2 regions of the Niveibacterium sp. genome follow, and region 2 is predicted to be linked to the other one. Evidence: riboswitches for the same ligand, from Rfam matches in the RefSeq annotation. Region 2 holds a riboswitch; the other holds the start of a gene.
The links. A riboswitch is a leader RNA that binds a small molecule or an ion and turns the genes downstream of it on or off. The one in region 2 is predicted to bind cobalamin.
Positions count from the first base shown of each region.

Region 1: another riboswitch for cobalamin. It lies ahead of ACE3P0_RS20610 (TonB-dependent receptor domain-containing protein); the one in region 2 lies ahead of ACE3P0_RS13110 (hypothetical protein).

Region 1 covers NZ_JAYRDJ010000054.1:7,091-12,534, forward strand. Annotated here, with positions in the region: gene ACE3P0_RS20605 (FecCD family ABC transporter permease) at 1-887, opposite strand, end outside; gene ACE3P0_RS20610 (TonB-dependent receptor domain-containing protein) at 925-2,748, opposite strand; cobalamin riboswitch at 2,914-3,132, opposite strand; gene cobU (bifunctional adenosylcobinamide kinase/adenosylcobinamide-phosphate guanylyltransferase) at 3,198-3,722, shown strand; gene cobT (nicotinate-nucleotide--dimethylbenzimidazole phosphoribosyltransferase) at 3,817-4,875, shown strand; gene ACE3P0_RS20625 (adenosylcobinamide-GDP ribazoletransferase) at 4,889-5,444, shown strand, end outside.
Region 2 covers NZ_JAYRDJ010000018.1:77,666-83,109, reverse strand. Annotated here, with positions in the region: gene cobD (threonine-phosphate decarboxylase CobD) at 1-1,019, opposite strand, end outside; gene cbiB (adenosylcobinamide-phosphate synthase CbiB) at 997-1,920, opposite strand; gene ACE3P0_RS13110 (hypothetical protein) at 1,964-2,539, opposite strand; cobalamin riboswitch at 2,703-2,915, opposite strand; gene ACE3P0_RS13105 (YbhB/YbcL family Raf kinase inhibitor-like protein) at 3,052-3,591, shown strand; gene ACE3P0_RS13100 (helix-turn-helix transcriptional regulator) at 3,642-4,454, shown strand; gene ACE3P0_RS13095 (alanine--glyoxylate aminotransferase family protein) at 4,532-5,444, shown strand, end outside.

The sequences.
Region 1 (5,444 bases), on a different contig from region 2:
CCGCCGCCACCGAGTGCCGAGGCCGGTAACAGCAGGCGTTGATCGTTGCCCAGCACCAGCCGCAGCAGATGCGGCACGACGAGGCCAACGAAGCCCACGGCCCCCACTGCCGTCACCGCCGCGGCGGTGAGCAAGGAGGCCAGCAGGAACACCACCGTCGCAACGCGGCGGGTGTCGACACCCAGCGCACGCGCGTGCCGCTCACCACGCGACAGCAGGTTCAGTTCGCGCGCCATCGGCAGGCTTGCCAGCACACCCAGCATCAACACGCCGAGCACCAGCCACGGGCGATCCGCCGCGCCAGCGTCGCCCATCAGCCAGAAAAGCATGCCGCGCAAGGCACGATCGGGGCTCAGGGCCAGCAGCAGCGAGACCACGGCACCGCAGCCCGAAGCAACCACCACGCCGGTCAGCAGCAGCCGGGTTTGTGTCCAGCTGCCGGAGCCCCGCGCAATGCCGAACACCGCGAACATGCTGAGCAGTGCGCCGGCCAGCGCCGCACCATCGACCCACGGCGAGGCGAGCCCTAACAGCAGCGCCGACAAGGCACCGACCGCCGCGCCACCGGAGATACCCAGCACATAGGGATCGGCCAGCGGATTGCGCAGCAGTACCTGCATCAGCGCACCGGACAGCGCCAGCAGCCCGCCGCAGCCAAATGCGGCGAGCGCACGCGGCAAGCGTAGTTGCGCCACCACGGTGGCCGCCATGTCGTCTGGCTGGCCGCGCAGTGCATCGAAGATCGCACGTGGCCCGGCCGTGATCTCGCCCGCAGCCAGCGCAGCGAAGAACGCCGCCAGCACCACGGCGGCGAGGGCACACAGAACGAGCAGGACGCGGCGAGGGCGCATCGGCGAACGAGCGATTGCGATCGAAAGGGTGCTCATTGTCGCGCGCGCCGCCCTGGCTGCGAAATCCGTGCGCTCAGCGGGTGCTGAAACGCAGGCCGGCGAAGATGCTGCGCCCGGCGGTGCCGTAGCCGCGCACCGTTTCGTACTGCTCATCGAACAGGTTGTCGAGCCGCACTTCAAGTTGCGTCTGCGGCATCAGCTTCCAGCTCGCGAACAAGTTGACGAGGGTGTATGCGTCAAGCTTGTGCAGATTCGCCGCGTCGTCGTAGCGATCGCCGACATAGCGCACTTCGACGCCGGCACGCCAGGAATCCTGCACATAGCGTGCGTTGAACGCCCCCTGCCACTCGGCACGCCTTGCGAGTTGCGTATCGGTATCCGGGTTACGCGCATGCAGCCAGTCGAGCGAACCATCCACGACGAAAGCGCCAAAGGTATTGCCGGCTTCGGCGGTGACGCCATCCAGCTCGGCGTGCGCAATGTTTTGTGGCGTCCAGGTCTCATCCAGCGCGATCTGATCGCTCACACGGTTGCGGTAAGCGGTCAGCGATGCTTTGGCCTCGCCCGACTCCCACACCACGGCCGTCTCCACGCTGCGGCCCTGCTCGGCCTTCAGGTTGGGATTCGAGTAGCCGGGGTAGTAGAGGTCGTTGAAGGTCGGCGCGCGGAACGATGTGCCACCGCCGACGCGCACACGCCACGCCTCGGCGAACTGCCAACCCCAGGCCGCGGTACCCGTGGTGTGCGCGCCAAACTGCGAATTGTCGTCGCGGCGCACGTTGATCTGCACGCGTTGCGCGCCGTAGTGCGCGCTCCAGCCGGCAAACAGCGCATTGATCGTGCGCGACTGGTCAAAACTGCCTTCCGCCTTGGCTTGCTGCTGCAGCCACTCGGCGCCCAGCATCAGGCTGCCCGGCCCGATGCGGACATCGTTCTGCCACGACGCCTGGTCCTGCTCGGTGCGGAAGGTCATGCCGGTCGGATTCCACATCGCGTAGTCACGGCTGTCGTCCACCGAGCGACCAAGGCGCAAGGTGCTGACCCAGTTCTCGGCGAAGCGATCACGCAGGCTTGCGCCATAGCTCGCCACCTTCACGTCGGTATGCGAATCAAAACCGATGCCGCCGTCGTACCAGCTGCGGCCGTTGTTCTGCAGTGCAGTCAGTTCTAGCGCGTGACCATCGGCGATCTTCCAGCCGAAATTGGCCGCGAAACTGTTGCGGCGATAGCCGTCGTCGTCGGGATCGTAGCTATAAGGCTGCTTGACCGGATCGTTGATCGCCGAATAGCCGTTCGTCTCCTGATGTGTCACGCGCAGGCCGCCGCTAAAGGCGCCGTTCTTGCCCGACACCCCTGCCGCGTACTCCTGCGTGCCGTAGGTGCCCACGCCGGCAAACGCATCCGCCGCAAAGGGTTCTGTCGCGCGACGGGTGAAGACCTGGATCACGCCACCGATCGCGTCAGCGCCGTAGAGCGCCGAAGCCGGGCCGCGGACGATTTCAATCCGCTCGATATCGTCGAGCGACAGGTGTTCCAGCGACGCGCCACCGCTGGTGGCGGATCCGATGCGCATGCCATCGACCAGCACGAGGCTTTGCGACGCACTCGCGCCGCGCACGATGAGGCCCGCCGTCTTGCCAGGCCCGCCGTTGGAATAGAACTGCAGGCCGGGCTGGCGGCCGAGGAACTCGGTCAGATCGGCAACGCCGGCACGGGCGATTTCTTCGCGGCCGATCACCGTCACGTCGGCGAGGGTCTCCGCGATACGCGTCGCTTGGCGCGTGGCGGTGACGACGATCGTGCTGGTGGGAATATCGTCCGGCGCGGCAGCGAACGAAGGAATGGAAAACGCCGAGAAGACGGCGGCGGTGACGGGGCAAACCCGAAGGCACTTCATTTAGAGGCAACTCCCTGATCGTCCGCACACGCGACCCCGCGTGCCGGACATGGCACACGGACAGCGCAACGGGGAAACGAGCAGGCAGGGCGCAAAGCGCTCAGGCTGATCAACCGACACCCCGCGGCCTGTCCTCCAGCGCAAACACCCTGCTGACGCAAAGGCGCTTGCGGATGTCTGACGGGCCGGTATCCGGGCTTGCGAGCGGGCGCATGTGCGCCGGCCCTGCGTCGCCTTCCCGGGAACAATCCCAGTGGCCGATGACGCCGGGCTCTCGCCTACCGTTGCGGGGGCAGCACAGGAATAGTCCGCATGCGGACGCACCTGTTTCCCGTTTAACCCTGGCGCGCGACGCGCCGGGGCACCTTTCAGACGAAACTCCGGCCGCAGCCGGAGTTAGCTGCGCAGTTTAACATTGCCGCTTTCGCATCGCAGCAAAGGTTTCTCCGATGATCGAACTGGTACTCGGCGGGGCGCGCTCCGGCAAGAGCCGCCACGCAGCGCAACGGGCCGCCGCCGGCGCACTGCCGGTGACGCTGATTGCCACCGGGGAAGCGCTCGATGACGAGATGCGCACGCGCATCGCGCGCCACCGCGCCGAACGCGACCCGCGCTGGAAAACCATCGAAGCCCCGCTCGACCTGCCGCGCCAACTGATCGTGCACGCGCGCGCCGGCAACTGCGTGATCGTCGACTGCCTGACGCTGTGGCTCGCGAACCGCCTGCTCGCCGTGCCGGACGATGCCGGCGATGCGGCAGGCGAGGCTGCAGCGGACGAACTCATCGCCGCGCTCAAACGCTGCGGCGGGCATGTGATCCTGGTTTCAAACGAAGTGGGCCTCGGTCTAGTACCGGAAACCCCGCTTGGCCGCAGCTTCCGCGATGCACAGGGGCGTCTGAACCAGGCCATCGCGGCGATCGCACAACGGGTTGTTTTCGTCGCGGCCGGCTTGCCACTGGTGCTGAAGGGCTGAGCGCCGCCCGACCCGCGTCTCGCGAAGGGTGACGAACCCTGCGTGCTAGCATCCGGCCCTCTCTCTTGCGTCCCGCCAGCGGAATTCACCCACCATGTACGCCGACATCACCCCGCACGACACCGCGCTGAGCGCAGCGCTGCAAGCCCGACTCGATGGCAAGACCAAGCCACCGGGCAGCCTGGGGCGAATCGAAGCGCTCGCGGCGACGATGGGGCTGATCCAGCAGAGCACGTCGCCCACCGTACGCGCGCCGCACATCGTGGTGTTCGCAGGCGACCACGGCGCGGCCAAGGCTGGCGTGTCGGCCTATCCGCAGGACGTGACCTGGCAGATGGTCGCCAACATGCTCGCAGGCGGCGCGGCCATCAACGTTTTCGCGCGACAGGCGGGCATCGCACTGAGCGTGGTGGATGCCGGGGTCGCGCGCGATCTCGCCGACCTGCCCGCCGTCGGCGCCGACGGCACCCGCTTCGTGCGCGCGAAGGTCGCCGCTGGCACCGCGAACTACCTCGACACGGCCGCGCTGAGCAGCGACCAGCGCGACACCGCGATCGAAGCCGGCGCGCGCATCGTGCGTGAGCTGGCCGCGAGCGGCTGCAACACGATCGGTTTCGGCGAAATGGGCATCGGCAACACCGCGAGCGCATCGCTGATCACCGCCGCGCTGACCGGCGCACCGCTGGTTGGCGTGATCGGGCGCGGCACCGGGCTCGACGACGCCGGCCTTGCGCGCAAGCATGCGCTGCTGGCACAAGCCTGGCAGCGCGCTGGCGCGCCGAGCGATGCGCTGACCGTGCTGGCCGAATACGGCGGCTGCGAGATCGCGATGATGGTCGGGGCCTTCCTCGAAGCTGCGCGGCAGAAGATGACCATCATCGTGGATGGCTTCATCGTCACCAGTGCGCTGCTGGTCGCCCATGCGCTCGCCCCCGCGGTGCGGGACTACTGCGTGTTCGCGCACCGCTCGCAGGAGCCGGGTCACACAACGCAGCTGGCGCACCTTGCCGCGCAGCCGCTGCTCGAACTCGACCTGCGTCTCGGCGAAGGCACGGGCGCGGCGCTCGCGATACCGTTGTTGAAAACCGCCTGCGCCATGCTGGCCGAGATGGCGAGCTTCGAATCCGCCGGCGTGAGCGGCAAGTCAGCCTGACCACGCGCGCATGTTGCGCTGGAACCTGGAACTCTTCTTCACCGCGCTCGGTTTCTTCACGCGCATCCCGGTGCCACGCTGGGTGCCGTACTCGCCGGAACGGCTAAACCATGCCGCGCGCTGGTTCCCGGCCGTCGGCTGGGTGGTCGGCGGCATCGCAGCGGCGAGCTTGTGGCTCGCGGCGCAGGTCTGGCCATTGCCAGTGGCGGTGCTGATCTCGATGGCGGTGTCGATCCGGCTGACCGGTTGCTTCCACGAAGACGGCCTCGCCGATGCCGCCGACGGCCTGGGTGGGGGATGGGAGAAGGCGCAAGTGCTCGCGATCATGAAGGATTCGCGGCTCGGCACTTACGGCGCTGCTGCGCTGGGCCTCGCGCTCGCCGGCAAGTTCGCACTGCTGTGCGCACTCGGGGCGGACAAGGCTGCACTCGCTTTGCTGGTGGCGCACCCGTTCTCGCGGCTGTGTTCGGGCAGCCTGATCCGCGTGATGGACTATGTGCGCGAGGATGCGCAGGCCAAGGCCAAGCCGCTCGCGGTACGCATGTCGAACGGAGAGTGGCTGTTGTCGC
Region 2 (5,444 bases):
AGACTTAAGACTGCCACCGCGCGGCCGAGCGCGAGATCGAGCCGCGCAAAGCCGGCAGCGTCGGCTGGCAGGCCGAAGCGCAGGCTTTCCGGGTTGTCGAAACGCCGCACCAGCACGCCCTGATGCGCCAGCGTGTGAGCAATTTCCGCCGCGTGCTCGCTGCGCACCCACTGGAACAGCGCGTTGCTGCCGGTGGGCGGCAGGCCGTGGCGCGCGAGCAGGGCGCGCAGCGCTTCGGCCTGTTGCGGCAAGCGCTGGCGTTGGGTTGCCTGCCATGTGTGGTCGCCCAGCGCGAGCATCGCCACAGCCCGCGCCGGCCCGCTGACGGCCCAGGGGCCCAGCAGATGTGCCAGCCGGCCGCGCAGCGCCGCGTCGGCGAAGACAAAGCCGACGCGCGCACCGGCCAGCCCGAAGAACTTGCCCAGCGAGCGCAGCACGATCAGCCCGCGCATGCCGGCATGGGTGACCAGGCTTTCCGCCGGTGTCGCATCGATGAAGGCTTCATCCACCACCAGCCAGCCACCACGGGCCGCGAGTTGGCGGTGCCAGCCGTGCAGCCGCGCGATCGGGTAGCGCTCGCCGGTGGGGTTGTTCGGATTGACCAGCACCAGTGCGTCGAGCGCTGGCAGCAGGCTGTCGATCGTGTCCGGCTCGACTTCCTCAACATGGTGCCCGGCGCGCAGCCAAGCAGCGGCGTGCTCCGCGTAACTCGGCCCGACCACGCCGACGGCGCCGTGCGGCCGCAGCCAGGGCAGCGCCTGCAAGGCGGCCTGCGATCCCGCCACTGGCAGCAGCATCTCGCTGCCGTAGTACTGCGCCGCGGCGATTTCGAGCCCGTCGTCGTCTTCCGGCAAGCGCTGCCAGCAGCTCAGCGGCAGCGGCGGCACCGGCCAGGCGACCGGATTCACGCCGGTCGATAGGTCCAGCCATTGGTCGAGCGCAATGCCATAGCGGCGCGAGGCTTCGCGCAAGCGTCCGCCGTGCGGGCTCGCCAACTCAGGTGCCGATGCAGGTCGCAAGGAGGCCTCCCAGGGTGATGGCTGCGAGCCACAGCAGCAGCGCGCGGCGCGTCAGGCGCAACGCCGCGTCGATGTCAGCCGACGTGGCATCGCGGCCACGGCCCAGCGTCGGGCGTTGCTCCAGCTTTCCGTGATACACCGCCGGGCCGCCGAGCGCCAGCCCCAATGCACCGGCGCCGGCTGCCATGACCGGCCCGGCGTTGGGGCTGTCGTGGCGCGCGGCCTGGCTGCGCCAGCAATGCAGCGCGTTCGCGCATTGGCCGGCGAGCGCATAACTCAAAGCGGTGAGCCGCGCCGGGATCATGTTCAGCAGATCGTCCAGCCGCGCCGCCGCCCAGCCGAAGTGCAGCAGGCGTGGCGTGCGGTAGCCCCACATCGCATCCAGCGTGTTGGCGAGGCGGAACAGCATTGCGCCCGGCGCACCGGCGACGACGAACCAGAACAGCGCGCCGAACACTGCGTCGTTGCCGTTCTCCAGCACCGATTCACAGGTTGCGGCGGCGACACCGGATTCGCCGAGGGTTGCGGTGTCGCGGCTGACGATCATCGCCAGTGCCTGCCGTGCCGCCGCCAGTTCGCCGCGCTGCAAGGGCGCGGCGACAGCGCGCGCATGTTCGGCGAGGCTGCGTGCGCCGATGGCGAAGTACAGCACCAGCACTCCGAACAAGGTATCGAGCGGCGCGGGCAGCGGCAGCGCACACAGGGCCACCGGCGGCAGCACCAGCAGCGCCCAGCAACCGAGGCCGGCAAGCCGGGCGAACGGGCGGCCGGCTCGCCGGTTGCAACGTGCTTCGAGTGCCTGCGCCAGACGGCCGAAACCGACCAGCGGATGCCAGCGCCGCGGTTCGCCGAGCAGGGCGTCCAGCGCAAGTGCCAGCAGCACAGCCGCTACGGTGCTCACTGCACGAGCCCTGTCTGCGTTTGATCGACGCGTGTGGTGGGCCTCATGTGCGTTGTCCGCGTGGCGCGGTGTGCGCCAGCATCGCGAAGCAAGCGTGCACGCCGGTTGCCATGACGATCCAGAAGGCGGTGTTGCTGAGATCACCGGGCAGGTAGGTCGCCATCCGTTCCGCGAACACCGTGAGCGTGGGCGCCGCGAAACGGCCGGAGAAGAAGTAGAAGCTGCCGCTGGAAATCAGCTCGCAGATCACGACTCCGCCCAGCGCGCACAGCGCCAGCCAGGGCAGGGCGCGCAGCGTGTCGCTATGGCGCGTGGCGTAGACCCGGCCGGCAACCCACAGCGCCGCGTAGGCCGGGATCAGCGCGGCGTAGGCGGCACTGACGCAGACGTCGCTGACGCCCTGCCAGGCGATCGCGACGTAGTCGAGCGAGAAGGCGAGGCCGAGCAGGGCCGGGAAGGCCCAGCGCGGGCGCAGGTAGGCGCCGGCGAGGAAGAACACCGCCCAGGAGGCGCCAGGCAGATGCGCGAGCGAGGCAAGGTGATGGCCGCGGCTGGCGATCATCAGCAATACGAGGGAGACGGCAATCGCCTGTTGCGGACGGCGGGCGGGTGCAAGCATGGAAAGACCCTTTCGGAGCGGACCGGGGCCAAGCTGGCCGGCACGGTCGCGTTGCGATACCCCGAAGCCGCGCAACGCCCGCGCCGCATCGGGAACGAACGGGCTCGTCCGGGGGGAAGGTCGCGCCAGGGCCAAGGCCCCACGCAGCACCGCCAACCCGCGATACCCGCTGTCAGCGTCAGGCCGGTCTCCGGGCTTGCGAGCGTGCCGGCTGGCACCGACGCAGCGCCTTCCCGTGTTGCCACAGTGGCGTGTTGCCGCGTCTTCAATCGCTTACCGTTGCGGGGGCAGCGCCGGAATGGCCCGAGGGCGCACCGGCTTCCCGTTTCACCCCTCCGGCGAACGCCGTCGGGGCACCTGCTGCTGTGAGGGCTGAGTGTACCCGCACGGTGTGGTGGCGGCGAGCGCCGTGTGCTTGATCGGATCGGCACCGAAATCGATCGGCTCAGCACGCAAAGCGCGGTGTTCAGTGCCGATACTGGTTACACCGAAACCCTGCAAGGAAGCCCGCCATGCAACTCAGACCTCTCGCCCTGATCGGCGCCCTGATCGCGATGCCAGCCAGCGCGGCCGATTTCACACTCCGCAGCGATGCGCTCGCGAGCGGCAAGCTGGCGCCGGCGCAATACGCCAACGCGTTTGGCTGCAGTGGCGGCAACCTCTCGCCCGATCTGCGCTGGGACAACGCGCCCGCCGGCACCAGGAGCTTTGCGGTGACGATGTACGACCCGGATGCACCGACCGGCTCCGGCTGGTGGCACTGGGTCGTCGCGAACCTGCCGGCCGACACGAGCGCCTTGCCGGCCGGCGCCGGCAGCGCAGCGGGCAAGCTGCCGGCGGCCGCGATGCAGCTCAACACCGATACTGGCCAGCCCGGGTTCCTCGGCGCCTGCCCGCCGGAGGGCGAAACGCACCGCTACATCGTCACCGTGCATGCGCTGAGTGTGGAACGCTTCGACCTGCCCGCTCACGCCACGCCGGCGATGCTCGGTTTCATGATGCGCAGCGTTACGCTCGGCCGCGCTGCGCTCACCGCCACCGGCGCGCGCTGAGGGGTGCAGATCGGCGACACTGGCGGGTATCCACATCCGCCATGTGACCCATGAGCCCCGAGATCCACACCCGCCCCGGCGTCGGCAGCACCGCGCGCATCGTGCAGCGACAGGCGCTGCGCTTTGCGCGGGTGTTCATCGACACGCCGATCCTGATCTTCATCACGCACGGCGAGAAGGCGCTCAGCTGGGCCGATGGCGACTGCGTGTTGCACGCCGGCGAGGCGCTGGCGATTGCCGGCGGGCAGCATTTCGATGTGACCAACCGGATTGGCCCGGACGGCCGCTACGAGGCTTTCTGGCTGGTGTGGGAGCCGGCGCTGTTGGCCGCACAGGTTTGCGACGCACCGCCGATCCGCGATGTGCTGGCGATCCACCCGCAGGGCGACGCCTTCGCCAACGCCTGCCTGCATGCGCGCGACGCGATCGCGCAGGCCGACACGGTGCCCGCAGGGGTCGCGCGCCACCGCATGGCCGAGCTGCTGGTGTGGCTCGCCCATCACGGCGGCCGCTTCGCCGAGGCGCCGCCGCCGTCCTTCGTGCGGCGGGTGCGTGGGCTGCTCGACGCCGAACCGGGCCGCGCGTGGAACACCGACCAGGTTGCCGGCGCCATGGCGATCAGCGAGGCCACGCTGCGCCGCCGCCTCGCGGCCGAAGGCACGGCGCTGAGCGAACTGCTGGTCGATGTGCGCATGACGCGCGCAATGCAGCTGCTGCAATCCACCGCAATGCCGGTCACGCGCATCGCGGAGGCGGTCGGTTACGAATCCGCCTCGCGCTTCGCATCGCGCTTTCGCAGCCGTTTCGGTTTCGCACCGACGGCGATCCGCGGCCACCGCCGTGCGCTAGCCGAGCCGGCATAGGGTTGTTGCGGGCTTGACCAGCCCGCACCCGCGGCACCACCATCGCCGACTCAACAGAACCCGTCGGGGAGCCGTACATGGACCGCAGCGCGCCGCAGATCACCTCTTTCCACCCGCCCCGTCGCGTGCTGATGGGCCCCGGCCCGAGCGATGTACCGGCGCGTGTGCTGCAGGCGATGGCGCTGCCGACGGTCGGCCACCTCGACCCCGCCTTCACCGGCATGATGGAAGAACTCAAGACCCTGCTGCGCTGGGCCTTCCAGACGAAGAATGAACTGACTTTCCCGGTCTCCGCGCCCGGTTCGGTCGGCATGGAAACCTGCTTCGTGAACCTGGTTGAACCGGGCGATACCGTGATCGTGTGTGTCAACGGCGTGTTCGGCGGCCGCCAGGCCGAGAACGTGCGGCGCTGCGGCGGCACGCCGGTGATCGTGGAAGACGAATGGGGTGCGCCGGTCGACCCGGACAAGGTGCGCAAGGCCTTCCAGGCGCATCCGCAGGCGCGCATCCTCGCCTTCGTGCATGCCGAAACCTCGACCGGCGCACTGTCGGACGCCGCCACGCTGGCGCAGATCGCACGCGAACACGATGCGCTGACGATCATGGACTGCGTCACCTCGCTCGGCGGCGTGCCGGTGCTGCTCGACGAATGGGGCATCGACGCGGCGTACTCGGGCAGCCAGAAGTGTCTTTCGAGCACGCCAGGCCTCTCGCCGGTGAGCTTTGGCGAACGCGCGGTGGCGAAGCTGAAGGCGCGCAAGCATCCGGTGCAGAGCTGGTTCCAGGATCTGAACCTGGTGCTCGGCTATTGGTCCGGCGCCGGCAAGCGCACCTACCACCACACCGCGCCGGTGAACCCGCTCTACGGCCTGCACGAATCGCTCGTGATGCTGGCAGAAGAGGGGCTGGAAGCATCCTGGGCGCGCCACCGCGCGATGCACGAGATGCTGCGTGACAAGCTCGAAGCGATGGGTATCGAATTCGTCGTGC